Regions from separate parts of the Pseudarthrobacter sp. NPDC092439 genome, predicted to be linked through region 1. Evidence: riboswitches for the same ligand, from Rfam matches in the RefSeq annotation. Region 1 holds a riboswitch; the other holds the start of a gene.
What was found. Region 1 has a riboswitch for cyclic di-AMP ahead of ACIQCM_RS15055 (hypothetical protein). Riboswitches for the same ligand answer to the same signal wherever they lie in the genome.
Positions count from the first base shown of each region.

Region 2: it holds a riboswitch for cyclic di-AMP, as region 1 does, so the genes downstream of both, ACIQCM_RS02110 (LysM peptidoglycan-binding domain-containing protein) here and ACIQCM_RS15055 (hypothetical protein) in region 1, are expected to answer to the same signal.

Region 1 is NZ_JBIVQB010000009.1:3,552-19,081, forward strand. Features, by position in the region: gene ACIQCM_RS15045 (phosphatase PAP2 family protein) at 1-733, shown strand, start outside; gene upp (uracil phosphoribosyltransferase) at 746-1,381, shown strand; gene ACIQCM_RS15055 (hypothetical protein) at 1,440-2,216, opposite strand; cyclic di-AMP (ydaO/yuaA leader) riboswitch at 2,222-2,402, opposite strand; gene ACIQCM_RS15060 (sensor histidine kinase) at 2,511-4,043, opposite strand; gene ACIQCM_RS15065 (response regulator transcription factor) at 4,044-4,784, opposite strand; gene ACIQCM_RS15070 (winged helix-turn-helix domain-containing protein) at 5,400-6,269, shown strand; gene ACIQCM_RS15075 (SixA phosphatase family protein) at 6,319-6,846, shown strand; gene ACIQCM_RS15080 (hypothetical protein) at 6,901-7,575, opposite strand; gene ACIQCM_RS15085 (dihydrolipoyl dehydrogenase family protein) at 7,645-9,111, opposite strand; tRNA gene ACIQCM_RS15090 (tRNA-Arg) at 9,415-9,488, opposite strand; gene ACIQCM_RS15095 (phosphoenolpyruvate carboxykinase (GTP)) at 9,766-11,592, shown strand; gene ACIQCM_RS15100 (globin domain-containing protein) at 11,748-12,908, opposite strand; gene ACIQCM_RS15105 (RrF2 family transcriptional regulator) at 13,037-13,498, opposite strand; gene ACIQCM_RS15110 (hypothetical protein) at 13,512-14,003, opposite strand; gene ACIQCM_RS15115 (phosphomannomutase/phosphoglucomutase) at 14,006-15,424, opposite strand.
Region 2 is NZ_JBIVQB010000001.1:443,087-458,616, forward strand. Features, by position in the region: partial or broken gene ACIQCM_RS02055 (MBL fold metallo-hydrolase) at 43-204, shown strand; gene ACIQCM_RS02060 (biotin/lipoate A/B protein ligase family protein) at 296-1,042, opposite strand; gene ACIQCM_RS02065 (DUF2177 family protein) at 1,059-1,451, shown strand; gene ACIQCM_RS02070 (thioesterase family protein) at 1,480-2,283, opposite strand; gene ACIQCM_RS02075 (endonuclease/exonuclease/phosphatase family protein) at 2,445-3,122, shown strand; gene ACIQCM_RS02080 (NUDIX domain-containing protein) at 3,119-3,622, opposite strand; gene ACIQCM_RS02085 (DUF1918 domain-containing protein) at 3,708-3,899, opposite strand; gene ACIQCM_RS02090 (glucose 1-dehydrogenase) at 4,078-4,971, shown strand; gene ACIQCM_RS02095 (DUF1810 domain-containing protein) at 5,012-5,464, opposite strand; gene ACIQCM_RS02100 (DNA alkylation repair protein) at 5,457-5,969, opposite strand; gene ACIQCM_RS02105 (TraR/DksA family transcriptional regulator) at 5,966-6,322, opposite strand; cyclic di-AMP (ydaO/yuaA leader) riboswitch at 6,758-6,927, shown strand; gene ACIQCM_RS02110 (LysM peptidoglycan-binding domain-containing protein) at 6,931-7,749, shown strand; gene ACIQCM_RS02115 (YdiU family protein) at 7,838-9,328, opposite strand; gene ACIQCM_RS02120 (hypothetical protein) at 9,392-9,631, opposite strand; gene ACIQCM_RS02125 (universal stress protein) at 9,803-10,666, shown strand; gene ACIQCM_RS02130 (universal stress protein) at 10,699-11,565, shown strand; gene ACIQCM_RS02135 (DUF3040 domain-containing protein) at 11,591-11,875, shown strand; gene ACIQCM_RS02140 (DUF4383 domain-containing protein) at 12,138-12,608, opposite strand; gene ACIQCM_RS02145 (ANTAR domain-containing protein) at 12,793-13,824, opposite strand; gene ACIQCM_RS02150 (Hsp20/alpha crystallin family protein) at 14,147-14,614, shown strand; gene ACIQCM_RS02155 (glucose 1-dehydrogenase) at 15,143-15,530, shown strand, end outside.

The sequences.
Region 1 (15,530 bases):
GGAGGTCTACTCGAATGTGGTGGATGACGAAGGGCTCACCAACCTCGACATTCCGGCGCTGGAGTACTCGCAGACCCTCCGGAACCCGGAGCTGGACGCCTTCGTCACGGGGTTCACCAATATTGGCGGCGGGGTGGGGATGCCCATCCTGGCCAGCATCCTCACCGCCTGGTTAACCTTCCTGAGCAGGACATGGCGGCCGATTATCCTGGTGGGCGGTGCCGCGGCCGTCTCCATCTACGCCACCACCGTCGGCAAGCGCCTGGTAGGCCGGACGCGGCCCGACCACTCGGAAGCCGTCCCCCCGTTCGAGCACTCGCCGTCCTTCCCGAGCGGCCACACGCTCAACACGACGGTGGTCATCGGTGTGCTGCTGTACGTCCTGTGCCTGCAGTTCCATCAGCTCTGGGTGCGCGTTATGGCCGTCACCGCGGGAGTGATTTTTATCATCGCCATGGGCCTGAGCCGGGTCTTCCTTGGCCACCACTGGCTCACGGACGTCACTGCCGGCTGGCTGCTGGGCGGTGCCTGGGTGGGCCTGGTGATCCTTGCCCACAGGCTCTTCCATCTGACAAGGCGCAAGGAACACGTGGGTCCCGCACCCACGTTCGACCACCCCGTGGTGCGGGACGTCGTGGCGGAGAAAATCCACGACCACATGCCCGAACACCAGGGGGAGCGCGGAGCGGATGCGGGCCGGGGCCGCGGCCCGGGGGACCATCGTGCCGGGTGATAGTTTGGACCCATGCGCACTCTCGTTGTTGACCACCCCTTGGTCGCCCACAAGCTCACCGTCCTGAGGGACAAAAACACCCCCTCGCCGGTCTTCCGGCAGTTGACGGAGGAGCTGGTCACGCTGCTGGCGTACGAGGCCACCCGCGAGGTCCGCACCGAAGAAGTCACTATCGAGACCCCTGTCAGCACCACCGTGGGTACGGCTTTCACCAAGCCCACGCCGCTGGTGGTTCCGATCCTCCGCGCCGGCCTGGGGATGCTTGAGGGCATGACCAAACTGGTCCCCACGGCGGAGGTTGGCTTCCTGGGCATGGCCCGCGACGAGGAAACCCTGGACATCATCACCTACGCCGAGCGCCTGCCTGAGGACCTGACGGACCGCCAGATCTTCGTGCTGGACCCGATGCTTGCCACCGGCGGAACCCTCCGCGAGGCCATCAAGTTCCTGTTCAAGCGGGGCGCCTCTGACGTCACCTGCATCTGCCTGCTGGCCGCCCCGGAAGGCCTGGCCAAGCTCGAAGAGGAACTCTCCGGCGCCAACGTGACCATCGTGCTGGCCTCCATCGACGAGAAACTCAACGAAAAGTCCTACATCGTTCCGGGCCTGGGCGACGCCGGCGACCGCCTGTACGGCATCGCAGGTTAGCCGGCAGGACGGGTAACAGACCCCGCCCTGCCGGTCCCGGCCGGCGGGCCGGTCCTGCCTAGTACCAGTTGTTGGCGTAGTGGAAGTTCAGCGCGCCGCACGGTGACTGGTAGCGCTCCTTGATGTAGTCCAGGCCCCAGTTGATCTGCGTGCGGTAGTTGGTGAGGTAATCGGCTCCCGCGCTTGCCATCTTCTCGGCAGGCAGGGACTGCACGATGCCGTATGCGCCACTGCTGGAGTTGGTGGCCGTGGTCTTCCAGTCGGATTCCTTGGTCCACAGCGTCTTCAGGCACTGCATCTGGTCCGGCGCCCAGCCGTACGCCGCCAGCTGGCTGGCGGCGTAGGCCTGCGCGCCAGCGGGGTCGTTCACGGCGGCTGGCTTCGCAGCCTTGGCCTTCGCGGCAGCAGCCTTTTCGGCCGCGGCTTTGTCTGCGGCAGCCTTCGCAGCTGCAGCCTTCTCGGCGGCCGTCTTCGCGGCAGCAGCCTTCGTGGCGGCAGCCTTCTCAGCAGCGGCCGTCTTGGCGGCGGCTGCCTTGGCGGCGGCGGCTTCTGCCGCGGCGGACTGGAGCTCGCTCTTTTCGAGGGCCAGCTGCGCCTGCTGCTCAGCGGGGGAGAGCTGCGTGGCCGCGGGTTCCGTGGATGCAGCGCGGGTCATCGACTCTGTGGCCTGGCCTGCAGCGCCAACGCCCACCAGCAGCGCGCAGGATGCCGCCAGCACGGCAGCCCGGCGCCCCAATGCGGGAAAGGTGCCACGGCGGGAGCGCTTGGCCGCGCGGGCGGCTGCGCGGGTGGGAACGCCAGAATTTGGGCGCGGTTCTACCTGGAATTCAGACATGATGGATCGCCTCTCACACCTGCGGAGTTAGCTGTCGGGTTCGGATGAGGGCATCCGGCCGCACGGAACATTCACGTGCTGGCTTAACCCCAAGGGCCTGATAGCGTGCCCGGGACGGTGGGTCCCCCGCCTCTGCCATCGGTCTATCGGAGTCCGGGAAGCGGCAGAGCTCGGCGTCATCCGGACATGCGCCACGAACGGAAGCGCACCATTCGACGGTACAGGAGTTTCAGGCCGAAGTCACATTTTGGTAACAGAGATCACGACGGCGGCGCGTCGCCATTGCCTGCCGCCTCACCCGGACGTAATGGGCAGTCTGACTATGAAGCTCGTCCGGCCGGGCCGTGACTCGACGCTGACGGTGCCGCCGTGCGCCTCCACAATGGACTGTACGATCGACAGCCCCAGGCCGCTGGTCCCTTCGGCCGCCGCAGGGCCGCTTCGGTCGGAGGCGCCCTTCCGCGCCGCGTCTGCGCGGGCAAACCGGGCAAAGACCTTGTCCACGAACTCCGGGGGAATCCCGCCGCCGTCGTCCGTTACCGCAACCTCCGCGGCGCCGCCGGGAACCACCCTGACCCTCGTCTCCACGGTGGTGCCGGCAGGCGTGTGCTTGCGCGCGTTGGATAACAGGTTCATCAGCACCTGGCGAAGCTGTGCAGCATCGCCGGCAACGACCACGGGCTCCTCGGGCAGTTCCAGCCGCCAGTTGTGCCCCGGCGCCATGACCTTCTCGTCGCTGACACCTTCAATCACCAGCTGGGTCAGGTCCACGTCCGCCAGCTTCAGCGGCTGCCCCTCGTCCAGCCGGGCGAGCAGCAGCAGGTCCTCCACCAGCGCCGTCATGCGCTCGGACTGGCTTTGCACGCGGGCCAGTGACCGTTCGCCCTCAGGCGTGAAGTGCTCGGTCATGCGGAGCAGCTCGGTGTAGCCCCGGATCGCAGTCAGGGGAGTTCGCAGCTCGTGCGATGCGTCAGCTACGAACTGCCGCACCTTGGTCTCGCTGCGCTGCCGGGCCTGCAGCGCGTTGGCCACGTGGTCCAGCATGAGGTTCAGCGCGTGTCCCACGCTGCCTACTTCTGTTCCAGGATTGGCGTTCGACGGCGGCACCCGCACTGCCAGCGCGACCTCGCCTGCGTCCAGCGGGAGGCGGGAAACCCTGGTGGCCACCCCGGAAAGCTGCTCCAGCGGTTTCATCGTGCGGCGGATCAGCACCGTTCCGGCGAATCCCACGAGCAGCAGCCCGCCGAGCGACACGAAGAGGAAGGTCCATACGAGGGAGGCCAGCGTGCTTTCCTTGGCAGCGAGCGGCAGCCCGGTCACCAGGACGTCGTCAAACGATGTCTGCACGGCGACCAGCCGGTAGTTGCCGGTGGACAGCTTCCTGTCCACCGGTGCGGAGCCGGCCGCCAGCGCCTGGAGCGTCTCCTTGTCTTTCGCCGAAAGCGCTGACCGTGTGGTGTCCGGGGCCAGAAATCCTGCACTGTTGACCTGGCCGTCAACGATGCGCGCGTTCAGCGTCCCGACGCTCTGCCCCCGGGCATCCAGCGGGTCGCGCCCGTTGAAGCCACCCATGGGTGGCCGTCCCGGATCGTTGGACCGCTCCGCGGCCTGGGTCAGCTGGTCGTCAAGCTGGCGGGTCAGGAAGGTGTCCATGGAGGCGTAGCTGACTACCCCGACCGCGCCGCAGATCGTGATGAGCAGGGCCATGGCCAAAGCGGTGAGCCGGGTCCGGAGGTGCCAGGTGGCCGGCTTCAGCCAGTTCCGCGGCGCTCCGCTGGAGCCGGCAGGCCGTGCGGTGGCCGGCGGCGTTGGACCGGAGAATGCCATCTAGTCCGCCGGCTTGATGACGTAACCTGCACCCCGGACGGTGTGGATCATGGGCGGGTGCGCGGCATCGATCTTCTTGCGCAGGTACGAAATGTACAGCTCCACGATGTTGGCCTGGCCGCCGAAGTCGTAATTCCATACGCGGTCCAGGATCTGGGCTTTGCTGACCACGCGTCTCGGGTTCTCCATGAGGTACCGGAGCAGCTCGAACTGGGTTGCGGTGAGCTGGACGTCATCTCCGGCCCGGGTTACTTCGCGGGTATCGATGTTGAGGACCAGGTCTCCCACCACCAGCTCGGCGGTGTCCATGGCGGCCACTCCGGAGCGCTGCACCAGGCGGTGCAGGCGGAGCAGGACCTCCTCCATGCTGAACGGCTTGGTGACGTAGTCGTCGCCTCCGGCCGCGAGCCCAAGGATCCGGTCCTGGACGGCGTCCTTGGCGGTGAGGAACAGGGCCGGCACCTCAGGCGCGAAGGTACGGATCCTGCCCAGGAGCTCAACGCCGTCGAACCCTGGGAGCATGACGTCCAGCACCAGGACGTCGGGCCGGAACTCCTTGGCCAGTTTCACCGCCTGCGGACCGTCGGCAGCAACCGCCACGGACCAGCCGGCCATGCGCAGTCCCATGCTCATCAGCTCGGAAAGGCTGGGCTCGTCATCGACCACCAGGGCGCGGATCGGAGAGCCGTCGGGGTGGGAGAGTTGCGGCAGGTTGTTGGTCATGGAGTGCGAAGTGGCCATGGAGCAACTCTCCGATCTCTCGTTGTAGCCGGGCTTAGGGCAGCCTGTGCGCCCGCTGTGAAGTTCAGCCTAACGACCTGAACGCCGTGCCCGGAGGTCGTCCGCACACTGTCGGCCTGGTGTCCGAATGCCGGTCCGGGTGGACAGCGAACCCGTGCAGGCGGGGCGATTTCACGCCCGTGCGGGAAAATGCATTAAAGACATCGTTTGCGGCAGTCATCCGAATAAAGCGCTGGTATTGAGCGGGTTACCGACTGGTATTGGCATTTTCGTTGCTGTTACCGCCGAGTAATTGAATCGTGATTTGCGGCACATTAGTCCATTTCGTCTCATAATGCGGACGGTTTGGTCCATTGTTACTTGCAAGTTCGCATTGTTACGCGTCACACTTCCAATGTGAACAAGAACTCAACAGCACCTGCAGCCGCAGATTACTGGCACAGCGCACCTGCTGCCGCCGGGATGCGCTGTTGCCGAATGCACGCCTGACCTTCCCACCCTTTGAAGTTCTTAGGCATTCGCCCCACTAGCCCAGCGTCGGGCGCCCCTCCCCAGCATTGCGGGGACCAAGCATTCGAGCCGCGATGACGGCCATTCACATTGAGGTAAGCATTCATGTCAGTTGCATCCGGATACGTCCATATCTCCGTCCGTAACGCCGCCAAGGCTGCCCAGTCCACCGGATTCCGCCCCGGTCCCGGTTTCGGGCAGCGGACGCCTGCCGCTCCCGTCGGCGCCGGAAGCAGCTTCCCGGCCACGGGCTACGTACCCCAGGGCTACAACCCCAACTCATACGGCCAGCTCCGCGCAGTCCCGCAGGCAGAATCCGCGCCCATGACCGCCCCCACTCCCGTAGTGGCCGGGCCCAACGCAGTGCGCCCAGTGGCCAACGACAACGTAGCCCGCGGCTTCGTCCTGTATATGGGCATCGATGAGGAAACCGCTGCAGCAGCCGGTACCTCCATTGCCAAGCTCGCCCAGGAAATCCGTGCCTACGCCCAGTCGCTGGTGGCCGGTGCCGAAAGCTACGCAGCAGTTGCCATAGCCCCCGCCGGCACCCCAGGTTCCGCGCTCGACGTCGTACGCTCAACGTTTGGTGACCCCACCGTCAACGCCCGGCAGCGCACCGAAACCCCGCGCCCGGCGCAGCAGGAGCCCCGCCCCTCCGGTGTCCTGATCGACCTGGCCCGCCGCGAGGTACACCTGGACGGCGAATCCCTGAACCTGACGTTCAAGGAATTCGAGCTGCTGAACTACCTCGTGGAGAACGGAACGCGCACCGTGGGCCGCGACGAACTGCTCGAGGGCCTGTGGCGCAATGCCGAGGAAGTGCCCAATGAGCGCACCATCGACGTCCATATCCGCCGCCTCCGCTCCAAGCTGGGCCGTCTGGCCAACACCGTGCGTACCGTACGCGGCCAGGGCTACCGGTTCTACGAGCACCCCGAGGTTGTTGTCTGGGCCGCTCCGGAATACTCCATCTAGCTGGGCTCTCCCGGCATTGGGCCCCGCGGCTTGGGACTAGGCTTGGGCCATGAGTGGGCACCATCTTCGACGGCTTGTGTTGATGCGGCACGCCAAGGCCGACTGGCCTGGCGGCGTGGCGGACCACGAGCGTCCCCTCGAGGAGCGGGGACACCGTGAAGCGCCGCTGGCCGGGCGGTGGCTGCTCAAGCACAACATCGTGCCGGACTTCATCCTGTGTTCCAGCGCGTTGCGCACCCGGCAGACCTGCACTTGGGTGTGCTCGGAGCTCGGCGACAAGGCGCCGACGCCCAAGCTGGAGGACGGGCTGTACGAAGCGTCGGCCCTCGGGATTCTCGCCGTGGTGAACCATGTGCCGGACACCGTGACCACGCTGATGCTGATCACTCATCTGCCCGGCGTCCAGGACCTCGCCATGCACCTGGCTTCCCGCGATTCGGACCACGACGCCTATATGGACGCCGCCACCCGCTACCCCACCAATGCGCTGACCGTCCTGGAGACGGAGAAGCCGTGGGCCGAACTGGACGGCCAGGACGCCCGCATTACCCGGTTCAAGGTTCCGCGCGCGCACTGAAAGGCGCTGGTTCCGGTGCCCGTCCACCTGTCTGACGCCGCCGGGACGGGCGCGTCAGCGGCGCGGCGCCGGCTTTCGGGCAGGCTGCCTGGGCGGGGCTTGCTTTGCCGTCCCTCTAGCCGCGGCGCCTGGCTTTGCCGCGCCTTTTGCAGCGGACCCCTGCCGTTGCGCGGACGACGGCGCCTGCCGCAGCGGGGCGCGGCCGCCCGCCGTCGTGCGTGGTTGCGCAGGCTGCGGCCTTGCAGTCCGCGGCTGGGTGGCGCGCTGCACCGCAGGCCGTGTTGCGCCCCTTGCCGCCGCCCGCCGGACCGGCGGTTTCCGCGCTGCCCTCCCTGCCGGTGCGCGGCCGGGCCAGACAGCGCCGATGAACAGGACGGCGAAGGCGGCGACGAGCGAGCCGGCGGACAGGACGAAGTACGTGTCCGGATCGTCGGTGGGCAGCGGCGTGCCGATGAGGGACGACTGGCCGTCGAAGGAGAGCTCCCAGGTGCCCAGGAAGGCCAAGGCCCCGGCCACTGCGAGGCTGGTGCACAGCCCCCCGAGCACCAGCATTACGTGTCGGCGACGAAGGATGAGTTCCAGGATGCAGGCCAGGTAGGCGAGCCCGAGGACGCCGGCGAAAGCCACGAACACCGGCAGCGCCAGCGTCATCCCGGTGAGAACCAGGAGTCCGGCCGCGACGATGCCGGTGATGACCGCAAATTTTCCGCTGTTCCCCATCTGGCGCATGTGATCAATCATCCCCCGAAAACCCTGGGGAACCGGGCTCCTCCCCTACGTGCCCGCCGGAGGATTCTCCTACAGCCCGTATTTTTCCAGGAGCCGGAGCCACACTTCGCTGAGGGTGGGATAGGACGGGACGGCATGCCGGAGCCGGTCCAGCGGAACTTCGCCCACCACGGCGATCGTGGCAGCATGCAGGAGTTCTGCCACATCCGGACCGGCGAAGGTCGCGCCCAGGAGGACTTTTCTGTCCTCGTCGATCACCAGCTGCGCCCAGCCCTGATAGTTTTCGGCGTGCAGGGACGAACCGGCCACTTCGATGGGCAGCTCCACCGTGGAAGCGTTGTAGCCATCGTCCCGTGCCTGCTTCAGGTTTCTGCCCACAGCCGCGATTTCCGGATCCGTGAACACAATGCCGGGGACGGCGTGGTCATTGGCAGTTTGGGCGTAGCGGCTCCAGGCCCGGGGTGTGCCGTCCAGTTCGCCCTTCGCCCTGGCCGCAATGGCGTCGCCGGTGGCGCGGGCCTCGTATTTCCCCTGGTGGGTGAAGAGATGTTTACCCGCGGCGTCGCCTACCGCATAGAGCCAGGATCCTTCGCCGGGGGCGCCCCCGACCAGGCCTGTCGTGTCGGTGGAGAGCGTCAGGTTCCCCTGTTCGTCGGCTTCGAAGCCGAGGCTTTCAAGGCCCAGGCCCTGGAGCGCGGGCTGCCGGCCGGTGGACACCAGCACTTTGTCGGCCACGACTGTGGTGCGGCCTCCGGAGCCGTCATCGACCAGGAGGCACAGCGCGCCGTCGTCGTCCGTCGTGATGCTGTGGGTTGCCGTGTCGGTGCGAATATCCACTCCGTCGGCGCGCAACCCGGCGGCAACTAACTGTGCGGCTTCCTCGGGGAAGTTGCCCAGGAGCCGGCCGCGCGCCACGAGGGTGACGGCGGAACCCAGCCGCGCGAAGGCCTGCGCAAGTTCAGTCCCCGCCACGCCGCCACCCAGGACTGCCAGGCGCTCAGGGATCTCCTTGGCGGACGTCGCCTCGCGCGTGCCCCAGACTTCAACCTCATCCAGTCCCTCGATAGGGGGAGTGGTGGGCATGGACCCCGTGGCCAGGACCACTGCGCAGCGGGCGGCCAGCAGGTGCGAGGTGCCGTCAGTACCGGCCACCTCTACTGTCCTGGGCCCCGTCAGCCGGGCGTGGCCACGGATCAACTCGATCCCCGCCTCCTCGACCCACTGCACCTGGCTGACGTCCTCCCAGTTGGAAGTAAACCTGTCCCGGTTCTCGAGTACCGCGGCCGCGTGAAGTGTTCCGGTCACTGCTTCCTTGGCTCCGGGCATCGTCTGCGCGCCATGCAGTGCGGTGCCGGGCCGCAGCAGGGCTTTGGACGGCATGCATGCCCAGTACGAGCACTCACCGCCGACCAGTTCTGCCTCCACCAGCGCCGCAGTGAGGCCACCCTGGACAACCCGCTCTGCAACGTTTTCCCCCACGGCTCCTGCGCCGATCACGACTACGTCATATTCACGGTTCTGGGGATCAGGCGTCATGGGGACAGCGTACGCCCGGTCGGGGAGCCGGGCTGTGGCGCGGGGCTTCCTGTGAGGGCTGCGCAGTGGGCCTGGTGGGCCCGGGTATTCGACGCGCGAGGTGGTTTCCGACGCGCCTGGCGTTTTCGACGCGCATAGCTGGTTTCGACGCGACTGAGTGATTTCGACGCGACTGCGCGCCGGCGCTCTTCATATCTGGGGTGCGTCAATGAGGCTGCGCAGCGGGAACGGAGTTCAGCGTCGAAAACGTCCGGCCGGGCAACAAAAAACACCCCGGTCCGAAGACCGGGGTGTTTCATTTTGTGCGCCCAAAGGGATTCGAACCCCTGACCTTCTGTTCCGTAGACAGACGCTCTATCCAGCTGAGCTATGGGCGCATCTCGTGTTCTTGGAGAAGAACCGCTCTCCCCGAACCTCGAATTACTTTACGCGAGGGTGGCCCTTCGTGCCAAATCCAAACACGTGTAATCTGCATGACTAGACCGGTATAGGTGACCTTGATCACTTAACCCGCCGATTTGAGGGAAAAATTTGTTGAATCGGCGCGGTTTTTGGATTTTCGGCGGCCTGAGGCCCGGCGGCGGACCGAAAATGGCCGGTGGTACGGACCATAGCATTTAGGACACACCGATGAACCCGAGGAAGGGAACCGAAATGGGCGATCTGGCGCAGAAGCCGCTGCTTGAGAAAGCACCCACTACACATGCCGGTCTGCTGGCATGGGTTGAAGAGGTTGCTGAACTGACGCAGCCCGACCGTGTCTACTGGGTGGATGGTTCCGAGTCGGAGAACACCCGCCTGACGGACGAGCTCGTCCAGGCCGGAACCCTGACCCGCCTGAACCAGGACCTGTTCCCCAACTCCTTCGCCGCTTTCTCGGACCCCGCGGACGTGGCCCGCGTCGAAGAGCAGACCTTCATCTGCTCGGAGAACAAGCGGGATGCCGGCTTCACCAACAACTGGATGGCCCCGGCCGAGATGAAGGAAAAGCTGCGCGGCCTGTTCGCAGGCTCCATGCGCGGCCGCACCATGTACGTCATTCCGTTCGTCATGGGCCACCTGGATGCCGAGGACCCGAAGTTCGGTGTCGAGATCACGGACAGCGCCTACGTGGTTGCCTCCATGCGGATCATGGCGCGCATCGGCACCGATGTCCTGGACAGGATCACCGAGACCAACGCGTTCTTCGTGCCGGCCCTGCACTCCGTGGGCGCCCCGCTGGAGCCCGGCCAGGAAGACGTTCCGTGGCCCTGCAACCCGGACAAGTGGATCGTGCACTTCCCCGAAGAGCGCTCCATCTGGTCCTTCGGTTCCGGCTACGGCGGAAACGCGCTGCTCGGCAAGAAGTGCTATGCCCTGCGCATCGCCTCCGTCATGGCGCGCGACGAGGGCTGGCTGGCCGAGCACATGCTCATCCTGAAGCTCACCTCACCCGAGCAGAAGACCTACTACGTATCCGCTGCCTTCCCCTCTGCCTGCGGCAAGACCAACCTCGCCCTCCTCGACCCCACCATCGAAGGCTGGAAGGTGGAAACCCTAGGTGACGACATCACCTGGATGCGCTTCGGCAAGGAAGGCGAGCTGCGTGCGGTGAACCCCGAAGCGGGTCTCTTCGGCGTCGCTCCCGGAACCGGCTGGGGCACCAACCCCAACGCCATGCGTGCCATCGCCAAGGGCAACAGCATCTTCACCAACGTTGCACTGACGGACGACGGCGGCGTGTGGTGGGAGGGCATGACGGACGAAGTGCCCGCCCACCTGACTGACTGGCAGGGCAATTCCTGGACGCCGGATTCGGACAATCCGGCCGCGCACCCCAACTCGCGCTTCTGCACCCCAATAGACCAGATCGACATGCTGGCGCAGGAATACTACAGCCCCGAAGGCGTGGAGCTCTCCGCCATCCTCTTCGGTGGCCGCCGCAAGACCACCATCCCGCTGGTCACGGAGGCGCGCAGCTGGTCCAACGGCATCTTCATGGGATCCACGCTGTCTTCAGAAACCACCGCAGCAGCAGCCGGTGCGGTCGGCGTAGTCCGCCGCGACCCCATGGCGATGCTGCCCTTCATGGGCTACGACGCAGGGGACTACCTGAACCACTGGGTCAACCTGTCCGCCAAGGCTAACCTGGAGCGCCTGCCCAGGATTTTCCTGGTCAACTGGTTCCGCCGGAACTCCGAGGGCGGCTTCGCCTGGCCCGGCTTCGGCGACAACGCACGCGTGCTCAAATGGGCCATCGAGCGGCTCGAGGGCAAGGCCGACGCCGTCGAAACCCCTATTGGCTTCGTCCCCACCGGGGACGCCATCGACCTGGAGGGCCTGGACATGACCCCGGCGCAGGTCGAGGAAGCGGTGAAGGTCGACCCCGCCGAGTGGGCAGCCGAGCTCGCGTCCATCGAGGAATGGTTCGCCAACTTCGGCGAGTCCCTTCCGCAAGCGCTCCGCTCCGAGCTTGAAGGGCTCAAGTCCCGCCTCGGCTGATCTTCATGGCGCAGAACCCTTAAAGTACGACGGCGGCCCCGCACCTTTCGTGAAAGGTGCGGGGCCGCCGTCGTCCACCCACCCATGGATTGCTCCGCTTTGGTCGTTTTGAGGCGTGAAAACGGCCGGTATGGAGCAATCGACGTGGAAGGGAGTCAGCTGGCCAGCCAGATGTCGGGTCCGAAAACCTCGTAGTGGATGCGCGTGGCGGGGATGCCGGCGTTGATGGCTTGGTTGCGGATGTTCTTCATGAACGGAAGCGGGCCGCAGAGGTACAGCGACGCGTCAGCGGGAAGGTCCACTTCACGCAGGGACATGAAGCCCTCCTTGGCGCCTTCGACAGGCTTTTCGAGCCAGAGCTGCAGTTCGGCACCGTTCAGGCGTTCGACGTCGTCCGTCATCTGGCCGCGCAGCGCCCAGCTTTCGAGCGTGCTTTCCGCATGCAGGACCAGGACCTGGCGGTCTGAACCGGACTCGGCGAGGGAGCGGAGGATGGACGCGGTGGGCGTGCAGCCGATCCCGGCGGACGCGAGGATGACGGGACCTTCATTGTCCTTGAGCGTGATTTCGCCGTAGGGGTTTGAGATTTCGAGGATATCGCCCACCCGTACGTCGCGGTGCAGCACGGGGGAGACCTCGCCGCCGTCGTCCAGCTTGGTGGTGAAGGTGCGGCTGGTGCCGGCGTCGTCGGAAAGGGAGTACTGACGGACCTGGCGGAGGCCGTCCGGCAGCGTGACCTTGACGCTGACGTACTGGCCGGGAAGTGCCTCGGTGATGGGCGTGTCGTCCGCGGACTCCAAGGTGAAGGTCATGGCGCCGGTGCCGGCTGGAGTCTTGGCGGCCACGCGCCACGGAGCCCACATCCTGCTGTTGGCCTGGCGGGCGTACAGGGCCTTTTCGATCTTGATGAGGGCGTCCGCCATGAGCCAGTAGACCTCGGTCCAGGCCTCGGCGATTTCCGGGGTGATCACCTCGGACAGGTCATCGGCAATGGCTGCGAACAGGTGCTCGTAGACCACCTGGTACTGGGGTTCGGTAATGCCCAGCGATGCGTGTTTGTGGGCGATCCGGGACAGAACGGTTTCCGGCAGGGTGCCCGGGTTATTCACCAAGTGGGTCGCGAAAGCGGCGATGCTTCCGGCGAGGGCCTGCTGCTGGTTGCCCGAGCGCTGGTTGGAGCGGCTGAACAGGCCGTCCAGCAGTTCCGGATGTGCGGCGAAAAGGCGGGAGTAAAACTTGGGGGTGATCTCCCCGATGCGGGAGCCCACCAAAGGCAGGGTTGCTTCGATGATGGGGCGGGATTTGTCCGAGAGCACGGGAACTCCTGAGGTAGCGGCCGGGGCCTTCGTCCGGCCTTCGCGAATACTGGCATTTGGAATGCATGTATTCATGGCTCAATTTCTACAGGTCGTAGAAAGAGGATGCAAATTGGGCCGCACCGGCCCTAGCGCCAGCGCTCCAGGCCGGGGCGAAGCCCGATCATTTCGAAGACAGGGGCCATCTGCCGGGACACGGGAAGGTCCGCAATCCGAACCGAATCGAGTTCGCTGTAGAAGGCTTCCCGGGCGCGGGCGAGGGCCGCACGGAGGCGGCATTCGTTGATGAGGGGGCAGTTGCCGCTGGGCGCCACGCAGTCGGCAGGGTCGCTCCGGGTGTCGAGCCCGCGCAGGATCGCACCCACAGTGGCGGTCCGGCCGGCATGGCTGAGCGTCGCTCCGCCGGCCCTGCCACGGACCACTTCGATCAGACCCATGCTGCGCAGCTTGGCCATCGCCTTGCTCACGTGGTTGTAGGGCGTGGCCACCGAGTCCGCCACGTTCTGCGTCGTCAGCAGAGTTCCCTCCGGGGCGGCGGCCAACACCATGAGTGCCCTCAGGCTCACATCTGCGAAGGCGTTGATTTTCATGGCAGCTGCCGGTCTAGTCCACCCAGATGGCGGGCTGGCTGGAATCCGCACCGAGCTCGCCGAACTCCAGGGTTCGGGTCTCGGCGTTGGCGACGTACGGCAGCACGGCTGCGAACACCGAACCGTCGCTGTGCTCCGCGGCAACGTGGATGGCGTCCGAATCGTCCTCCACCAGTTGGACGTCGCAAACCACGGCGGCCGCACGGAAACCGCTGCGGTTCTGCCGCAGCACGGCCTGCAGGTCGCTGATCATCACATCGGCGTCGAAGTCTGCGTCCGTCCCCTCCGGCGCGTCAGCCGGTGACACGGCAACCAGCCGCACCTCGCCGTCGTTCTGGACCGTCAGGGCGAAGGGCAGGAAGCCGCCGTTGCGCTGGAGTTGTTCCTGGGCGGCACTGATGCCGGTTCCCAGGAGGTTTTCCAGATCGGTGGCCGAATCCTCCGGAACGGACTCACGCCAGGAGGATTCGGGTTCGAAGGGCACATGTCCTGCGGTTTCGGCCATGCTCAGGCCCGGACCAATGCCAGCACCCGGTCGCGGATGCGTTCCATGGTGGCGCGGTCCGTCGCCTCGGCGTTGAGCCGGAGGAAGGGCTCCGTGTTGGACGGGCGCAGGTTGAACCAGTAGCTGCCGTCATTGGCGGTGAAGGTGCTGCCGTCCATGGAATCGATGGTGATGTCCTCGCCTGCGAAGTCCGCCCGGACCCGTTCCACCGCTGCGGGCTTGTCCTCGACTTCGGAGTTGATTTCACCGGAGCTGATGTAGGGCTCGTATTCCCGGCCCAGTTCGGACAGGGGTCCGTCCTGCTCGCCGAGGGCCGCAAGGACGTGCATTGCTGCCAGCATTCCGGTGTCCGCGTTCCAAAAGTCGCGGAAGTAGAAGTGCGCGGAATGCTCGCCGCCGAACACGGCGCCTTCCTCAGCCATGACTGCCTTGATGAACGAGTGGCCCACCCGCGTGCGGACGGCGCGGCCGCCGTCGTGCGCCACCAGTTCGGGGACCGCGCGCGAGGTGAGGAGGTTGTGGATGATCGTGGGCACGGCCTCGCCCTGCGCCTTGGCGCGGGCAATTTCGCGGCGCGCCACCATTCCGGTGATGGCCGACGGCGACACAGGCTCGCCCTTTTCGTCCACGACGAAGCAGCGGTCGGCATCGCCGTCGAACGCCAGGCCGATGTCCGCACCGTGCTCGATGACGGCGGCCTGCAGGTCTCGGAGGTTCTCCGGTTCCAGCGGGTTGGCGGGGTGGTTCGGGAAGGATCCGTCCAGCTCGAAGTAGAGGGGGACGATGTCGAACGGGAGCTTGGGCAGCAGCGCGTCGCCGAGCACCGCAGGGGTGGTCAGGCCGGCCATGCCGTTACCCGCGTCCACCACGACCTTCAGCGGACGGGAACCGGAGAGGTCCACCAACTGGCGGAGGTATTCGGCGTAGTCCTTCAGGACGTCCCGGACACTGATTTGCCCCCGGCTTTCCGCGGCCGGAATGGTGCCCTCGTTGAGGTACTGCTCGGCGAGCGTCTGGATGTCCTTGAGGCCGGTTTCGGAGGAGATGGGCACAGCGCCGGCCTTTGCCATCTTGATGCCGTTGTATCCGGCAGGGTTGTGACTGGCGGTGAAGGTGGCTCCTGCCCGGTTGAGGAAGCCGCAGGCGAAATACAGCTCGTCCGTGGAGATCAGGTCAAGGAGTTCCACGCTGGCGCCGCGGGCGGCTGCACCATTGGCGAAGGCTTTGCTGAAGTCGGGAGAGGAGGGCCGCATGTCGCCGCCCACCAGGATGGTCTGTCCTTCGAGCTGCAGGACGTCAACGAACGCTGCCCCCACGGCTTCGACGATTTCGGCGGTGATGGTCTCGCCCACGATGCCCCGGACGTCGTAGGCCTTGAAGGATGCCGAGAGGTCAAAAGTCGTTGTTTGTTCGCTAGTCACGCGCCTTATCTTACGTGGACAGGCCGGAATCCGGCTCTCTGTGGAGGAGCAGTGGGACCGGCCCGCTGTTTTCCACACAGCTGCCGGCGGTGTGCCCGCTGTCGGG
Region 2 (15,530 bases), on a different contig from region 1:
TAAAGTCAAAGGTGTCATCGCCCGCCCCAAGGGTGCGCCCGGACGTTTTCGCCCGACGTCGGCACCTGGGACGTCGACAACACCGTGTGGATCGTGGGCAATGACAGCGACTGCGTGGTGATCGACCCCGCGCACGACGCCGACGCGGTGGCCGCCGCAGTGCGAAGCCGGACTTTCAAGGCCATCCTGCTGACCCGCGGCCACGGGCATGGCGAGAGCACCACCACCGGCGCCGAGGCGCCGCAGCTGGACGAATGGATCGCACGCGGGCACTGACCGCGGCCTCCTGCGCGGGTCACGCCTCCAGGCTGCTGAAGGGAGCCGCCGCCAGGCTGGCGTGGCCCGCATAGGTTTCCAGCAGCGCCTTTTCCACGGCGTCCACGTCAAGGCCGGGCACCAGGTCGTCCGCCGCGCCGGCGGTGGACGGTTCCCACTCCAGACCAAGCGCCGCGTAGGTGTCCGTCAGAACCTTCCGGATGGGCCCGGAATCCTCCACCACGATCACGGAACTGAACAGCCAGCCCCCGGCCACCACGCGCTGGGCGGTGCCTACCAGCTTGATCTGCGAGCCGTTGGCGGCATCGGTGCCGTGCACGCTGAATTCCCCGGGGCAGTACTCGCCGGGAATCTCGCCCACTGCGGCCTGCACTCCGACCCTGAGCAGCGTTTCGGCGAAGAGACCGCCAAAGTAGCCGAAGCGCGTCTTTGATCCGGCGATGGCGTCATGGTCCGGTTCGATATGATCCACCACCAGTGTGCCTTGATGGTACGCCGCCGCACGCCCGCCGGCCCTGCGGACCAGCGGCTCAAAGCCGTCATCGCGGCACGCCTGTTCAGCGGCCGCGAAGCCGGGCAGCCTGGTGTCCCGCTGGCCGAACGCCACCGTGGGCTCCGGCCGGTAGAGCCGCAGGGTGGGTCCAAGTCCGCCCGCCTTGGCCCTGGCCAGCAGTTCCAGGCCGAACTCAAGGTCCCGCCCGGCGCCCAGCGACGTTTCCTGACGCACCACCGTCAGGGTGCGCCCTCCGGGGCCGGTGTCCTGCATGTTGCTAAGCTCCTTTATGGTCATCTTGCAATTCCTCGTTGTCGCCGCCGCGTTCGCCGTGATTGACGCCGTCTGGCTCAAGCTCATGAACCCGTTCTACCGCAGTCACATCGGGGAGCTGCTGGCGGACAAGCCACACCTAGGTTACGCGGTGGGCTTCTACGTCCTTTACATCGCCGGAATCGTCTTCTTCGCCCTTCGTCCCGCGCTCGACGGCGGCACCTGGCTGACCGCGCTGGGCTACGGTGCCGCTTTGGGCGCCTTCGCCTACGCCACCTATGACCTGACCAACGCGGCCACCCTGAAGGTGTGGCCGCTGCGGCTGGTAGTGGTGGACGTCCTGTGGGGTGCTGCCCTGACCGGGCTGTCCACCGTTGCCGGCTGGCTGGTGTTCCACAACAGGTCCTGACGCGCGGAGCCCGGCGCAGGGCCAGGACTCAGGTGCGGCGCAGCGTCAGGATCTGCTCGGCCCGGCCAAAGGGCCCCTGAAGGTCGTGAAGCACCGTGGAAGTCAGGCCGATTCCGTCCCGGCCAAAGGACACGGCGTTGTCCAGTCCCAGCCATTCGCCTTCCGGGCGGCGGTACATGTGGATCTGCAGGTCCAGGTTGGGGAAGGCATAGCTGTCCTTGCCCGGGGGAACGCGTGCGGCGATGCCGTTGGCCGTATCCACCATGCCCATGAGACGGGCCAGGTCGCCGCTGTCCGCCCGGTCCGTCAGGGGGTGATCGGTGCGGAGCCAGACCTTGCCGGCGCCCGGGCGATGCCCTTCGGCCACGCGCATCTCGAGGGAGCGGATATAGCCGCCGGGCCAGACGGCGGACCCGTCGTAGGGCTTGCAATCGTCCGGCCCGGCAATGGCGGCATCCTCCATGGCGGCAACGGCTGAGGTGTCCGAGGTGGCCATGCGCCAGGCGGTGGCCCGGATGGCGGTGCGGCCGTTGGCCACGAGCTCAGCCTGGACCAGTTCGATGGTCCGGCCGGGCCGGAGCGTGGTGGTTTCAATATGGAAGTCGCCGCCGGGGATCAGGCCGAGGATTTCATAGCTGAGCCGTGCCATCCGCATGTCGGTGCGGGGTTCGTGCCGCTCCAGGCGATCGGCCAAAAGGCCGGAGGCCGGCGCCATGTGCTGCTCGTGGACGTTCCAGGCACCCTGGGCGTGGATCGTGGAACGGAACCGGCCGCCGTCGAGCTCCTGGTAGTAGAAATGTCCTTCAGCCAGTTCAGGCAGGTCTGTGGTCACCGTTGGCCCCTTCTGCATGTTTAAGTGAATCGGCACTAACTCTAACGGCTTGTCCAAAACATCCCGCCGCCGGGACTCGCCGAAATGTTGGAGTCCGGACGGCGCCGTCTGGGTAGACTCAGGAACTGGGTCCTGTCAGCAACCCTCGGAAGAGGAGTTACATGCGCGTCATCAGCTACAACCTCCGCAAACACAAGGCCAGCGGCGAGCTCCTTGCCCTGGCCCGGAACCATGACATCGATGCGATGTGCCTGCAGGAAGTGGATTCCAGCGACCTGCCGGAGACGCTGGGCCCGCTCCATCTGGCCGACGCCACCAAGGGCAACCGGCTGGGGCTGGCCATCTATTACCGCACCAGCCGCTTCACGGCCATGAACACGCAGTCGTTCGCGCTGAAGAAGTCGATGCATGACCGGGTGCTGGCCCCGGCACATGAGCGCCTGATCGGCACGCGGGTCATGGACAATGAGACCCAGCACGAACTGGTGATCGGCTCCTTTCACGCTGCCCCGCTGACGGCATCCAACTCGCTGCGCCGCAAACAGATCCACGCGGCGCACGCTGAACTCCTGACCATGGGTAAAGGCCTGATGACGCTCATGGTGGGTGATTTCAACTACCCGTTCTTCACCAAGAACCTGGACATGCACATGAAGAACTCAGGCTATGCGCTGTCCCTCAGCAACCGCCGGACGTACACGCGGTACAAGGTATTCAAGGGCCACTTCGATTTCGCCACGTCGCTGGGACTGGACATCCAGAGCGTGGAGACACTGCCGCGCGGGAACTCGGACCATCTTCCCATCCTGGTGACGGCGGAGTACGGTCCGGACTATTAGGCGGGTTTCCGGGCTTCCAGCCGCTTCCGCAGTTCCGGCCAGGCAGCAGCGAAGCCGGGGTGCAGTTCCTTGCGCTCCACGTCGGCCAGCGGCACCCAGAGTAATTCAATGCTCTCGGGATCACTGATCACCGGGTCGAACGGCTCACGCGCCAGCACCACCACGGTGGTGTAGGACCAGTAGCCCAGGTCCAGCACCGAGGTGAAGAGGACATCAACGTTCGACGCCGGAACCGCAGCTTCCTCCCACGCCTCACGGAGGGCACCGGCCACTGCCCCTTCCCCCTCGTGCAGCGCACCTCCGGGCAGGCCCCAGGTGCCGCCGTTGTGACTCCAGGTGGCGCGGTGCTGCAGCAGGACGCCCTTCGCGGGATCGTAGGCCAGCACGCCGGCGGCGCCGAAGCGGCCCCAAAACCGTCCCTGCCCGCCCTCCACCCAGGCATCGCCGGGATCACGCGGGCCGGTCCGGACGGGCGGGGTGGAAGTCACTGAATGATCCATGCGCACCAGTCTGACAGGCGCACCCTCCGCGGCGCACCCGTTCGTAACAGGCGGCTTCAGTAAAAATGCTTCAGCAAAAAGTGGTTCAGTTACCGTGCCCGCGGTCTACGGCGAAATCACCGCCGGGGTACATGACTGTTTCGTGGCCGTCGTCAAAGCGGACCAGGTACGGCGGTGTCCCGCCAGGCCCCCTGACTTCGACAATAACGCCGTGCCGGTCGGAGGACCCGACGTTCCGTCCGTGCACGATGATGCGGTCTCCCTGTGCTGCCTCCATCGCATTCACCTCCAGTCCCAGATTACGACTGCGGCCGTGGACGCGACAGGGGCGCCTCACCCGGTTTCCACCTGCGGCCGGTTTGCGGGTTGGCAGGGAGAGCTTCAATGCCTAGGGTAGAAATGTAAGCCTACTTACTTTTGCTGCGAAGCATTCCCAGTCGTCAGGAGGACCACCCATGACAGACCAGTACACCTTTCGCAACCCGGTCACCGCGTACGAGGAAATCTCCCCGCCGAAGCAGCACCAGCCGGAGCCGGGCCTGGATGCGGCACTGGTTCCCAAGGCAGACCTCGGCGAAGAAACCTACCGCGGAACCGGCCGCCTGGAAGGCCGGAAGGCGATCGTGACAGGTGCCGACTCCGGCATCGGCGCCGCGACAGCCATCGCGTTCGCCCGGGAGGGGGCCGACGTCGTCCTTTCTTACCTGCCCGAGGAAGAGGAGGATGCCGGGCGCATTGCGGGCCTCATCGAGGCCAGCGGGCGGAAGGCCGTCAAGGTGCCGGGCGACCTCAAGGATCCCGCCGTGTGCCGGGAAGTGGTGGACACCGCAGTGTCGGCCCTGGGCAGCATCGACATCCTGGTGAACAACGCCGGCAAGCAGGTGGCCCAGGAGGAACTGGCAGGCATCACGGATGAGCAGTTCGACCACACGCTTAAGACCAATGTGTATGCCATGTTCTGGCTCACCAAGGCCGCCCTGCCGCATATGCCGCCGGGCTCGACCATCATCAACACCACCTCCATCCAGGCCTACAGCCCTTCCCCGACGTTGGTCGATTACGCCACCACCAAGGCCAGCATCAACAACTTCACCAAGGGCCTGGCGCAGCAGCTTGCGCCCAAGGGCATCCGGGTCAATGCCGTGGCGCCGGGTCCCATCTGGACACCGCTGCAGGTCAGCAGCGGCCAGCCCAAGGAAAAACTGCCGGAATTCGGGCAGTCCACTCCCCTGGGGCGCGCCGGCCAGCCGGCCGAGCTGGCACCTGCCTACGTCTTCCTGGCCTCGCCGGAGTCCAGTTACGTGGTGGGCGAGACGCTGAACGTCAACGGCGGCAACCCAACGCCGTAGCCCGGCACGACCGGCTGCCGGCGCCGCCGCCGGAGCGCAGCTATTCTGCCGCCTGGTCCGGCATGTCCAACAGCAGCCGGTCCGTCGCGGCGTCGGGCACGCCGTCGAAGAACGTGGCGAGGACGGTCTTGAACACCGTCTCCCCAGGCGCTGCGCGGAGGAACAGGGTCGCGGACGAGTGCAGTTTGCGCGCGTCGATGCCGCCCAGGATTTCGTCCGCGGAGCGCCCGGCATGGGCGGCGAGTGCCTGTGCGCATTCCAGGAGCCGGGGGCCCAGCACCGGATGCGCCAGATAGGCTCTGGCTTCTTCGAGAGATCCGATCGCGTAGCGCTGTGACGTGGGGCTTTGGCCGAGCCCGGCAACCTGCGGGAACACAAACCACATCCAGTGGCTGCGTTTATGCCCTGTCTGCAGCTCGGCCAAAGCCTGGTGGTATGTCCCACCGCTGTCCTGGGCGGCCGTGAACCGCTCAAGGTTGTACCGGTCATTCATGGTTCCCTCCGATCCGGGCCGCGGCCCGTAGCTGACGATCCGGATCCGCCTTCCAGCGATCCAGCACCGAAACGGCCCGCCTCCGGTCCTTTTCGCCGAGTGCGCCAAGCAGCGGAACAAGGACGTCGGCCATGAGCGGATCTGTCAGTTCCGGGGTGTGCGCGGACCTGAGGAACCCTTCGATGCGGGTCAGGTCGGTGTGCCGCAGCAGACCCACCCTTGCCTGAAGCAGCACCACCGCTGCAAGTCTCCGTTCAAAGACAGGCCTGCTCCCCGGCTTCGGCACGCCCCAAAGTGCCGAAGCCAGGAACACCACCCCGTCATGGTCCAGGTCCCGGAACTTCCGCAGCGCGTCCCTGACGGTTCCCCGCACGGCACCCACAGATGCCCCGTAGGAGGCCAGACTGCCGCCCAGCCGCCCCTCGACGTCGTCCGCCCTGTACCAGGTACCCTCGTTCTGCAACGTGCGGTCGATGAATGCGGCCACATCCTGGACCGCTGTCACCGGCGTCCCGCCGCTGCGTGCGTGATGCAATAGGGCGTCCAGGGCCTGGCCTCCAGACGGCCCTCCGCAATGGCTTCGCCGCACACCGCGCAGATGCCGTACGTCCCGTCATCGATTCGGTCCAGCGCGGCCTCCACCTGGTCCAGGCCGGCGCTGCTCTGCTTGAGGAGCGCGGAGGCCTGCGACAGTTCAAACGCGATGGTGGAGCCTTCTGGATCGTGTTCGTCGTCCACATTTGCGTTCTGACGTGCCGAATTAGCCGAGGCGATATCCGCACGAAGGGCCGGCAGGAGCGCCACCTTGCGGGTGCGTTCCTCCTCCAGCATCAGCCGGAACCGCTCAAAATCAGGCATGCCCAAAGCCTAGCCCCGGCCGCCACGCACGTCAGTACCGGCCCACCGCCATCCAATGGCCCCATGCCCTGCAGGGCGACCACCACCGGTCACGGATGCAGGCTTCCGGGGGCACGGCGCGGGGCCGTGATCGCGGCCCCGGGACATAGTCCGCAATACCACATCCTTCAAGGGCTGACTGAGCTTGCAGGCGCGCAAACCGCAGGCAGCAGTCCGGGATTGTTACGATGTGATGCATTTCACTTCGGACCCGTCGGCTGCGGGCGTCTTTCGAGGTCAGCGCGCCATGCAGGGTGAATCCAAACGATAGCCTAATCCGAGAGAAGGGCCTCGGATGTTATCCAAACGTGACATTTAGGTGGACGGCGGGTTACGGTCGAGTGGTGTCCCTCCCCGATGGGACATTCCCACCAGCCTGCCGAGCCCTGCCGCTGGACCGGGATACCACCGTTTCCAATTGGCAGGGACGGGGGAACCAAGTTTCCACGGCCTCATTGAGGCCTAGGGGTTAAGTCGAAAGCCTTTCCGCTTGTGCGGATGCTTCCGACCGGGCATCTCCAGCCCGAACCCGACAGCTCACCCCGCAGGCATGGGAGAGGCGATTCACTGTGTCAAAAATTTCCACCACCGCCCGTCATCGTGCAACTCCGACCGGCTCCATCACCGTCCAAGGCCTGGCCCGGACCTTCGGCCGTCCCGCACTGGCAGTAGCCGCGGCATCCGGCATTGCGCTCAGCGTCGGCGCCCCCGCCCAGGCAGGTGTGAGCGGCCCGGACGCTGAAGCAACGTCGGTCCAGACGTCCTCCGCACCCGCGGCAACTGCTGCCGCGGCAACTGCTGCCACCGTGCACACCGTGGTTTCCGGCGACACCCTGGGCGCGATCTCCGCTGCCCACGGTGTGGCTCTGGCCGATGTCCTCGCGGTCAACGGCCTCTCCATCGACACGATCATCTACCCGGGCGACCAGATCGAGATCCCCGGCGCAGGCTCTGCGGCGGCTGCACCGGCAGTTGCACCTGCGCCCGCACCCGCACCGGTCCAAACGACTGCAGCGGCGCCGACGAACACCGGCATGAACCTGTCCTACGCGTCCACCGCGCCGGCCGAGTCCACCGGCACGGGCACCGGCGCAGGGATCCTCGCCTCCGCCTACAGCCAGATCGGAATCAACCAGGACTGCACCGCCATGGTCGAGACCGCCCTGCGCTCGGTCGGAAAGAGCGTTGGCGACCTTGCCCCCACGCAGTTCTACCAGTACGGAACCGTGGTCTCCACCCCGGCCCCCGGCGACCTGGTGATCACCTCCGGCCACGTCGGCGTTTACGCCGGCGACGGCCAGGTTGTGAGCGGCGGCATCGACGGCTACAAGACGGACGTGCACTCGCTCAGCTGGCTCGCCGGCGCCTCCTTCGTGCGCGTGGCCTAGGCAGCACCAAGGGCCGGAAAGGGCGGCATTCGGAAATCATCCCGAATGCCGCCCTTTCCCCCTTAAACATCCGGCAGTTGGCTGGCGTTCAGGTTCCGCAGAACGTCAGGTAATCACCAAAGCTTTCGGGGGCTGCCTCCTCGTAGCGCTCCAGCCCCGGCCGCCGCCGGTATGGCTCGGAGAGGACTGCGACGAGGCGCTGGAACGGGCCGATGTCACCTGCGGTGGCTGCATCCAGGGCTTCTTCCACCAGGTGGTTGCGCGGGATATAGACGGGATTGACGCGGTCCATCAGGCTGGCGTCCGGCGCCATGGCCCGCCACCGCTCCGCCCAGGCATCGAAGGCGGCAAGGTCCAGGACCATTCCGCGCGCCGGCCCGGTGTTTCCGAGGGCCGCATCGCCGAGGCGGCGGAAAAACTGCGTATAGTCCACCGGACCGTCCCTAAGCAGGGCTATGACGCCGTCGACCAGTTGGGACACCTCCGCTGCCTCCGGGCTTCCTGCCGGATGTCCGGCCAGACCCAGCTTCGAGGCCATGCCCGCTGTCCAGGCGTCGCTGTAGCGGCGGCGGAACTCCCCCAGCACTTCCACTGCGGGCTCTACCGCTTTTTCCTGGTCCTCGTTGATAAGGGGAAGCAGCGATTCGGCCAGGCGGGCCAGGTTCCACTCCGCCACCACAGGCTGGTTGGCGTAGGCGTACCTCCCGCCGGTGTCGATGGAGCTGTACACGGCGGCCGGATTGAATGCGTCCATGAAGGCGCAGGGCCCGTAGTCAATGGTTTCACCGGAGATGGTCATGTTGTCCGTATTCATGACGCCATGGACAAACCCCACCAGCATCCACTGCGCCACCAGCGACGCCTGGGCCTCAACCACGGCCCTGAACAGCGCCAGGTAAGGGTTGCCGGCCTGCGCTGCCGCCGCATAGTGGCGTGCTATGGCGTGGTCAGCGAGCCTGCGCAACAGGTCGGGATTGTCCGTGGCCCGCGCGTACTGGAACGTACCCACGCGCAGGTGGCTGGCGGCAACCCGTGCCAGCACCGCACCGGGCAGCATCGTGTCACGGCGCACGGGGCGGCCGGTGGCAACCACGGCCAGGGAGCGGGTGGTGGGGATTCCCAGCGCGTGCATCGCCTCGCTCACCAGGTACTCGCGAAGCATGGGTCCGACGACGGCACGGCCGTCCCCGGCTCTGGCAAAGGGTGTGCGGCCCGACCCTTTGAGGTGGATGTCCCGCAACCGGTCGCCGTCGGACGAACTCCCGTGCAGCGGCAGCTCACCCAGGAGGAGGGCGCGCCCGTCGCCGAGCAGCGGCGAATAGCCGCCGAACTGATGCCCGGCATACGCCTGGGCGACCGGCGCAGCGTCCGGCGGGACGTCGTTGCCCACCAGGAACCTGGCGCCCTCCGGGCTGCGCAGGAAAGCCAGGTCCAGTCCCAACTCCCCTGCGAGGGCCTCGTTGAGGACGAGCAGCCGGGGTTCGGGCGCCTCTTCCGCCTGCCAGGGAACAGCAAGTTCGGGCAGCTCCCGGGCGAAACGTGATTGAAAGCTGACGGTCGATTCCGCTACACCGCTCATGGGTTAACCCTAGCCCCGCCCGGCGCGCTGCGGGCCGTCACTGGGTGGCCGCTCACGGCAGCCTCACGTGACTGCGTGCCCGCCGGGAAAGTCGCCATGTTCCCCGGCCTGGGCCTCCTCCTGGAGCAGTGGGTCCTCCTGCCAGGCGTCCGGGTTTTCCTCGGCAGCGCCCGGATAGCTGTCCGGTTCTCCGTGGACGGGGTCCAGTTCGAGGGAAGAGGCAGCGCCGGGGGCCTCGTCCAGGATGACGTCCTGCTCCGGAACAACTTCCAGTTCGTCGTCGGGGAGCTCCTGCTCAGTCATGGTGATGCCTTTCCACGTATCGGATCAGTCAATAAAGTAAGCATACTGATGAAGATGGTGCTGTGTGAACGGCCAGGCATGGGAAAAGGGTGACTTTGGGCCCTACCTCCCCGGGGGTTTTGCGGCCACGCTGGTGGCATACGCCCGTAAAGGACCCCGCAGGAGCAGGACATGGCAGCCCGCAAGCCCATTGCCGTCGGCACGAATGACACGCCCCAGAGCCACGCAGCAGTGTCCTGGGCGGCCCGGCGGGCCCACAGGGACCGGCTCCCGCTGGTGATCCTGCACGTCGTGGACGAGCGTTGGCTTTCCGAACCCTACCCGTGGCGCAGCGTACTCCAGGAGTCTGGGGAACGGATCCTTGAGGCCGCAGCGGCACGGGCGCGGGCGTTCCCATCCCTTGAGGTCAGTACCGCCGTCCTGGCTGGCGGAGTGGGCCGGTCCCTGGCCAACTATTCGGACCGGGTGTCCATGCTGGTGGTGGGGTCCGGCAGCGGGCACCTCGGCGGCGTGCTTGCCGACCGGGCGCTGCAGGTGGCGTCGTCGGCGGATGTCCCTGTCGCCGTCGTCGGAACCCAGGCTACGGAGGGCCGGCCCGGGGTGGTGGTCGGCGTCGACGGATCGGAAGAAGCGGTGCGCGCGGTGGCCTTTGCAGCCGCCGAGGCGGACCGGGAGGGCGACGAGCTGACCGTGGTGTACGCCTACAGCCCCCCTGACCGTCTTCCGGATGCAGGATTCACCCCGGAACTCGTTGCCGAGCTGATGGAAAAAGAGGAGCGGATCGTTCTCTCTGAAACCGTCGCCGGTCTGATGGCCGACTATCCGGACCTGGTGGTTCACCAGCGGCTCGAGCCGGGCCGCGATCCGGCGCAGGCCCTGGTTCAGGCAGCAGAGGGTGCCAGGCTGCTGGTGGTCGGCAACCGGGGACGCGGCGGGATCAGCCGGCTTGTCCTGGGCTCAACGGCACACGGTGTCCTCAAGCGCCTGCCCTGCCCCACGATCATCACGCGAATTCGGCCACTGAACCAGAAATGAAGTCCACTCGAACAGGAATGAGGACAGGATCCATGACATCCAGCCAGCCCATCGCCGTCGGCATCAGCGACACCGAAGCGTCCAGTGCGGCACTGATGTGGGCAGCGGCCCGTGCCAATCGCCGAAAGGTGCCGCTTGCGGTGCTCCATGTCATCGACGACCGGTGGATGGCCGGCGAGGCGCTCCCCTACGTGGACGTCCTGCGCCAGTCCGGACTGGACCTGCTCGAGGTCGCCGGACAGCGGCTGCGGGCGGCTGAGCCCGGCCTGGCCTTCACGCTCGATCTCCTCGAAGGCGGCATCGGCTCAACGTTGGGCGACTATGCGAAGAATGCTTCGATGCTGGTGGTGGGTTCCAGCAGCCACGCACGCGGCGCGCTCACCGACCGCGCGCTTCAGGTGGCGGCGACGGCGGAAGTCCCCGTGGCCGTCGTCGGTACCCACGAGGCCCAGGGCAAGGGAGTCGTGGTGGGCGTGGACGGATCCCGCGAGTCCACCCAGGCAGTCGCCTTCGCCGCTGCCGAAGCGGACAACCTGGGTGAGGAGCTTACCGTGGTGTACGCCTTTACCGGGCCGAACCGCTGGATCAAGGCCGGACTGCCGTCCAGCAGCTTTGCCGAGCTGGTGGTTGAAGAAGAACAGATTGTGCTTTCCGAAGCAGCCGCGGGAATCCGGCAGGACTACCCGGGACTGGTGATCAAGGAGGTCCTGGAAACCGTCATGGAGCCCGCAGACGCGCTGATCAACGCGGCAACAGGGGCAGCCCTGCTGGTGCTGGGCAGCCGGGGCCGCGGCAGCTTCGGCCGGCTCCTGCTGGGATCCACGGCGCACGGCGTCCTGACCAATCCGCCCTGCCCAACCATAATCACCAGGCTGAAGAAGTCCGCCCACAAAGGCTGACAGAGGCAGCCTTGAGGAGGCCCTGATGTCACTCTCTGAGTTCGAGAAGCGGGAACTCGACCGCATCGGCGATGAACTGCAGCACGAGGACCCGCGATTGTCCTCGCTGCTGGACGGTGACGCCCTCCTGCGCGGGAACCGGGCACGGGCCCGCCGCGGACTGACGCTGCTGGCTTTGGGGCTGTGCCTTATGGTGGCCGGCCAGGTCCTGCAGACTTCCATCCTGGGCGTTTCCGGGTTTGCCCTGCTTTGTGTTGGGGCCTTCCGGACCGTGCGGGATGTGCAGAAGATGCTGGACCGCGGCAACTAGCCTGCGGGATCTTTTTCCGGCACGGCCTGCGCGATTCCCAGCGCGGCCTGCGCGATCTTTTCCCGGAAGGTGCGCGATCTTTTCCCGGAAGGTGGGGGCGTTCCCGGAAGGTTTCCCGGAAGGTGGGGGCGTTCCCGGAAGGTTTCCCGGAAGGTTGGGGGCGCGTTCCCGGAAGGTGGGGCGCGCCTGGCGGAGTTCGCCGTCGTCGGCCGCTGAGCCCGGGGAGCTCAGCGGCCGCAACTGTCCGGCTGCAATTGTCCGGTTACTGGCGCCTGGGGCTGCCCGAGACCGCTCGGCCAAGGAAGATTCCCAGGCCCAACATGACGACCGCAAGCACGACGTGGAGCCAGTTGTCCGCGGCGTTGACGGGGATGAAATTCACGGAAGATGCCTGATCGATCAGGAGCCCATAGAGCGCGATCACCAGATAGAGCGCACCGCCGCCGATCAGGTAATACTTCGACTGGATTGCGGTCCTGCCCATGACCAACCCTGCCGCTCCGAAGAGCAGGTGGACGATATTGTGCAGGATGGAGACTTGGAAGACACCGAAGAGCATGGCCCCTGAGTCGGGTCCGGCAAAAGCCATTTCCGAATAGCTCGTAGTGACGCCCGGGATGAAACCCAGAACGCCGACGAGGGCGAAGACGGCACCCGCGGCAAGTGCAGTGAGCTCGAGTGATGTTCGATGGTGGCCGGCACCTATACCCGGATGCGCTGATGATGCAGACATCTCATACTCCCTTGGTCCGTTCTTTGTTGCTGATGGCGTCCTGGAAAGAATCCGGCCATGGTGTGGACTGAGCACGGCCGCGCCCCCGGCTTGCAGTTCAAGCTTCCACCCCCGGGAGGCTGGCATGTAGAGGCTTTGGTCCTGCTTCGCAGCTCCACGTACGCACTGAGAGTTGCGGGACAGACTAGGCGTCAAAGTGCACTGGGAGGTGTTCCTCGGAGACGGAAACGAGAACGGACGCCGCGACGTCCCGCAGTTTCACGTTTCTGGAGCTCGATGCACCACGGAGGATGGCGATGGCGGCGTCGTGACCGCAGTGGTTCTGGGCCATGATCACCCCCAAAGCAGTGTCGATGACAGTTCTGGTGGCCAAGGCCGCGTGGAGATTCTCCACCGTGTCTTTCAGCTCGGCGATCCGAAGTGCCGGCCGGAGGATCCGTGATGCCTGTGCGGCGAATTCTTGCGCAGCACAAATGCCGGCATAGTCAAATGCGTCCGGTCGGTCGACGCACAAGGTCAGTACGGTGCTCACCCCATCCTCAGTGGGCACGGGCACGCCCAGGACGGACCTTATGCCATGGCTGGCAGCGGGCCGGGCTAACCGTGGCCAGCGGTAATCGTCGGCCAGATCCCGGACCAGGACTGTGGCCTGTTCGGTTCTGGCCGTGATTCCCGGCCCCTCACGGAATCCGGTCTGCAGGTCATTCAGCAGTTGCACCAGCACCCCGCTGCCGCCGAAGGCGGAAGTCCTCTTTGGGCGGGAAAGGGTGAGTCCGCATGAGACGCCCGAACTCGTGAGGGAGAGGGTGCTCACCGCGTGGCCTGCCAGGCCGGCGAGCACCTCCCCGACGTGTTCACTTTCCATGGCAAAGCCGTCCGGCCGCCCGGGTTCGCGCCCGGAGCCGAAGGAAGCTTTAGCCCTTCTCTTGGCGGCCGTTCTCTGTAACTGGTTCCGGGTGCGGGGGTGGCTGGGCGTGCCGATCGCCTCAGCCGCGCGGGCAGCAACGCAATGGTCTTCGATGAGGCCCATGCCTGCACACGCGCGGACGTCGGATATGGCTGTCGCCACGGCTTTCTTATCACTGAAGCGCGCTGAAACCGCCAGCAACGCTCCGTCAGGCGCCATGAGCCGGAAACGGACGTAGGAACGGCGGTCGATGAAGACTTCGAAATGTCCAGCCATGATCCAGACCTTCCAGACCCCTGAGGGCTTCATCTGACGAGGCTTCAGGCCGGAAAGGAGCTAGTCGACATAAAGTCTTGCCATAGGTGTTTCGGGCAGGCCGGGCCTGCATCCGCTGATGACAGCTCAAGCCGCACCTAGTGCTTATTACAGACTAGCGCCTGCACCAGCCCGGGGACAGAAGTGGAAACCCCCTGTCCGCTGTTCGCCAATGCGTGTGGACCGACAGCGTCGATCAGCGTCGATCCAGAGGGAGGGCCTTATGGCCCTGTTGCACGTGCCCCGGGCGGGTATGTAATCGAAGGACACCGGCCCTCACGCTGGCCTTCCCTGCCTAAAACCTGGAGAACCCGTCATGTCTGACTTACTCAAATGGTCGCCGTTTACATCCTCCCGCTTGACTTCCCCTTTCAACATGGCGTTGCGCTCCCCGGCAGAAATGCTGGACTCGCTGGAACGCGCGTTCCACTTCGCAGACGTCCCGGCTCCGCTCCGGGTTGAGGAATACGTCGATGGCAGTAATCTCGTAATCCGCGCCGAAATGCCCGGTGTCGATCCGGACAAGGACGTCGCGGTCACCTTGGAGGACGGGGTCCTGCGGATCCGTGCCGAACGCCAGGAAAGAGAAGAACACAAAGACAAAGGCACCTTCCGTTCTGAATTCCGCTACGGATCCTTCAGCCGCAGCGTTCCCCTTCCGGACGGTGTAAAGGAAGAAGACATTACAGCCACGTACACCAACGGAGTCCTGGAAGTCCGCGCGCCGCTTCCCGACGAAGCGCAGCCTACGGAGCCGAAGAAGCTCCCCATCACCCGCGGGTAAGGTGGCAGCACCCCTGAACAAGACGAGATCCGGGATCGATATCCAGGCTCAACACCGACGACGTGGTGTTCAGCCGCAACCGTGCCCACAGTGCCTTCGCCCTTCACGGCCCCGCGCGGTATTCGGGGCAGTACGCTGTCGCCCGCGCCGCCACATGCCGTCTGCGCGCGGCGCTGTTCCGACACAGAACCCGTTCCGGCGCAGTCAGGCAACCAGGACCTCACCTTCGAACCGGGCGCAGGAAGCATTGCCGCTTTGCCGCTTTGACCTTTGATGCAGGCGCCAACGCTGCGGGCCTGCCCCAGATCCTTGCCCGGGAAGATCGGACCGGTCACGGCACTACTTCCAGAGTCAGGACTTTTGGCTCTGGATCGGTGCGTACCCAGGGCGGATGGTGGAGGTGCCGGGCAAACCCCGGTCCGGCGTTAACCACGGCACGGCAGCGCCCGGCCATAAGCCTTTCGGGAGCCATTCACTCCGCTGGAAACAACCCACACGCCTTTGGTGCAATCACAAGGAGGAACTCGAATGGAACGAGTCATCGACAAAGTAGCCCTCGTCACCGGCGGGGCACGGGGCATTGGGGCGGCTGTGGCGGCCAGGCTGCATGGCGAAGGGGCACGCGTGGTCATAGCCGACGTCCTGGACGAGGAAGGAAAGAAAACCGCTGAGCGCCTGGGGTCGGGCGCCCTCTACGTCCACCTGGACGTGACAAGCCCGCAGGAGTGGGAGGCGGCGGTGAAAGCCGCTGTAGAGGCATTTGGTGCCCTGAACATCCTCGTCAACAATGCAGGCATCGTGAATTTTGCTTCCATCGAAGAGTACACATTGGATCAATGGAACGCGGTGATCGCCGTCAACCTGACCGGAACCTTCAATGGGATCAAGGCAGCTATACCGGCCCTCAAACAATCAA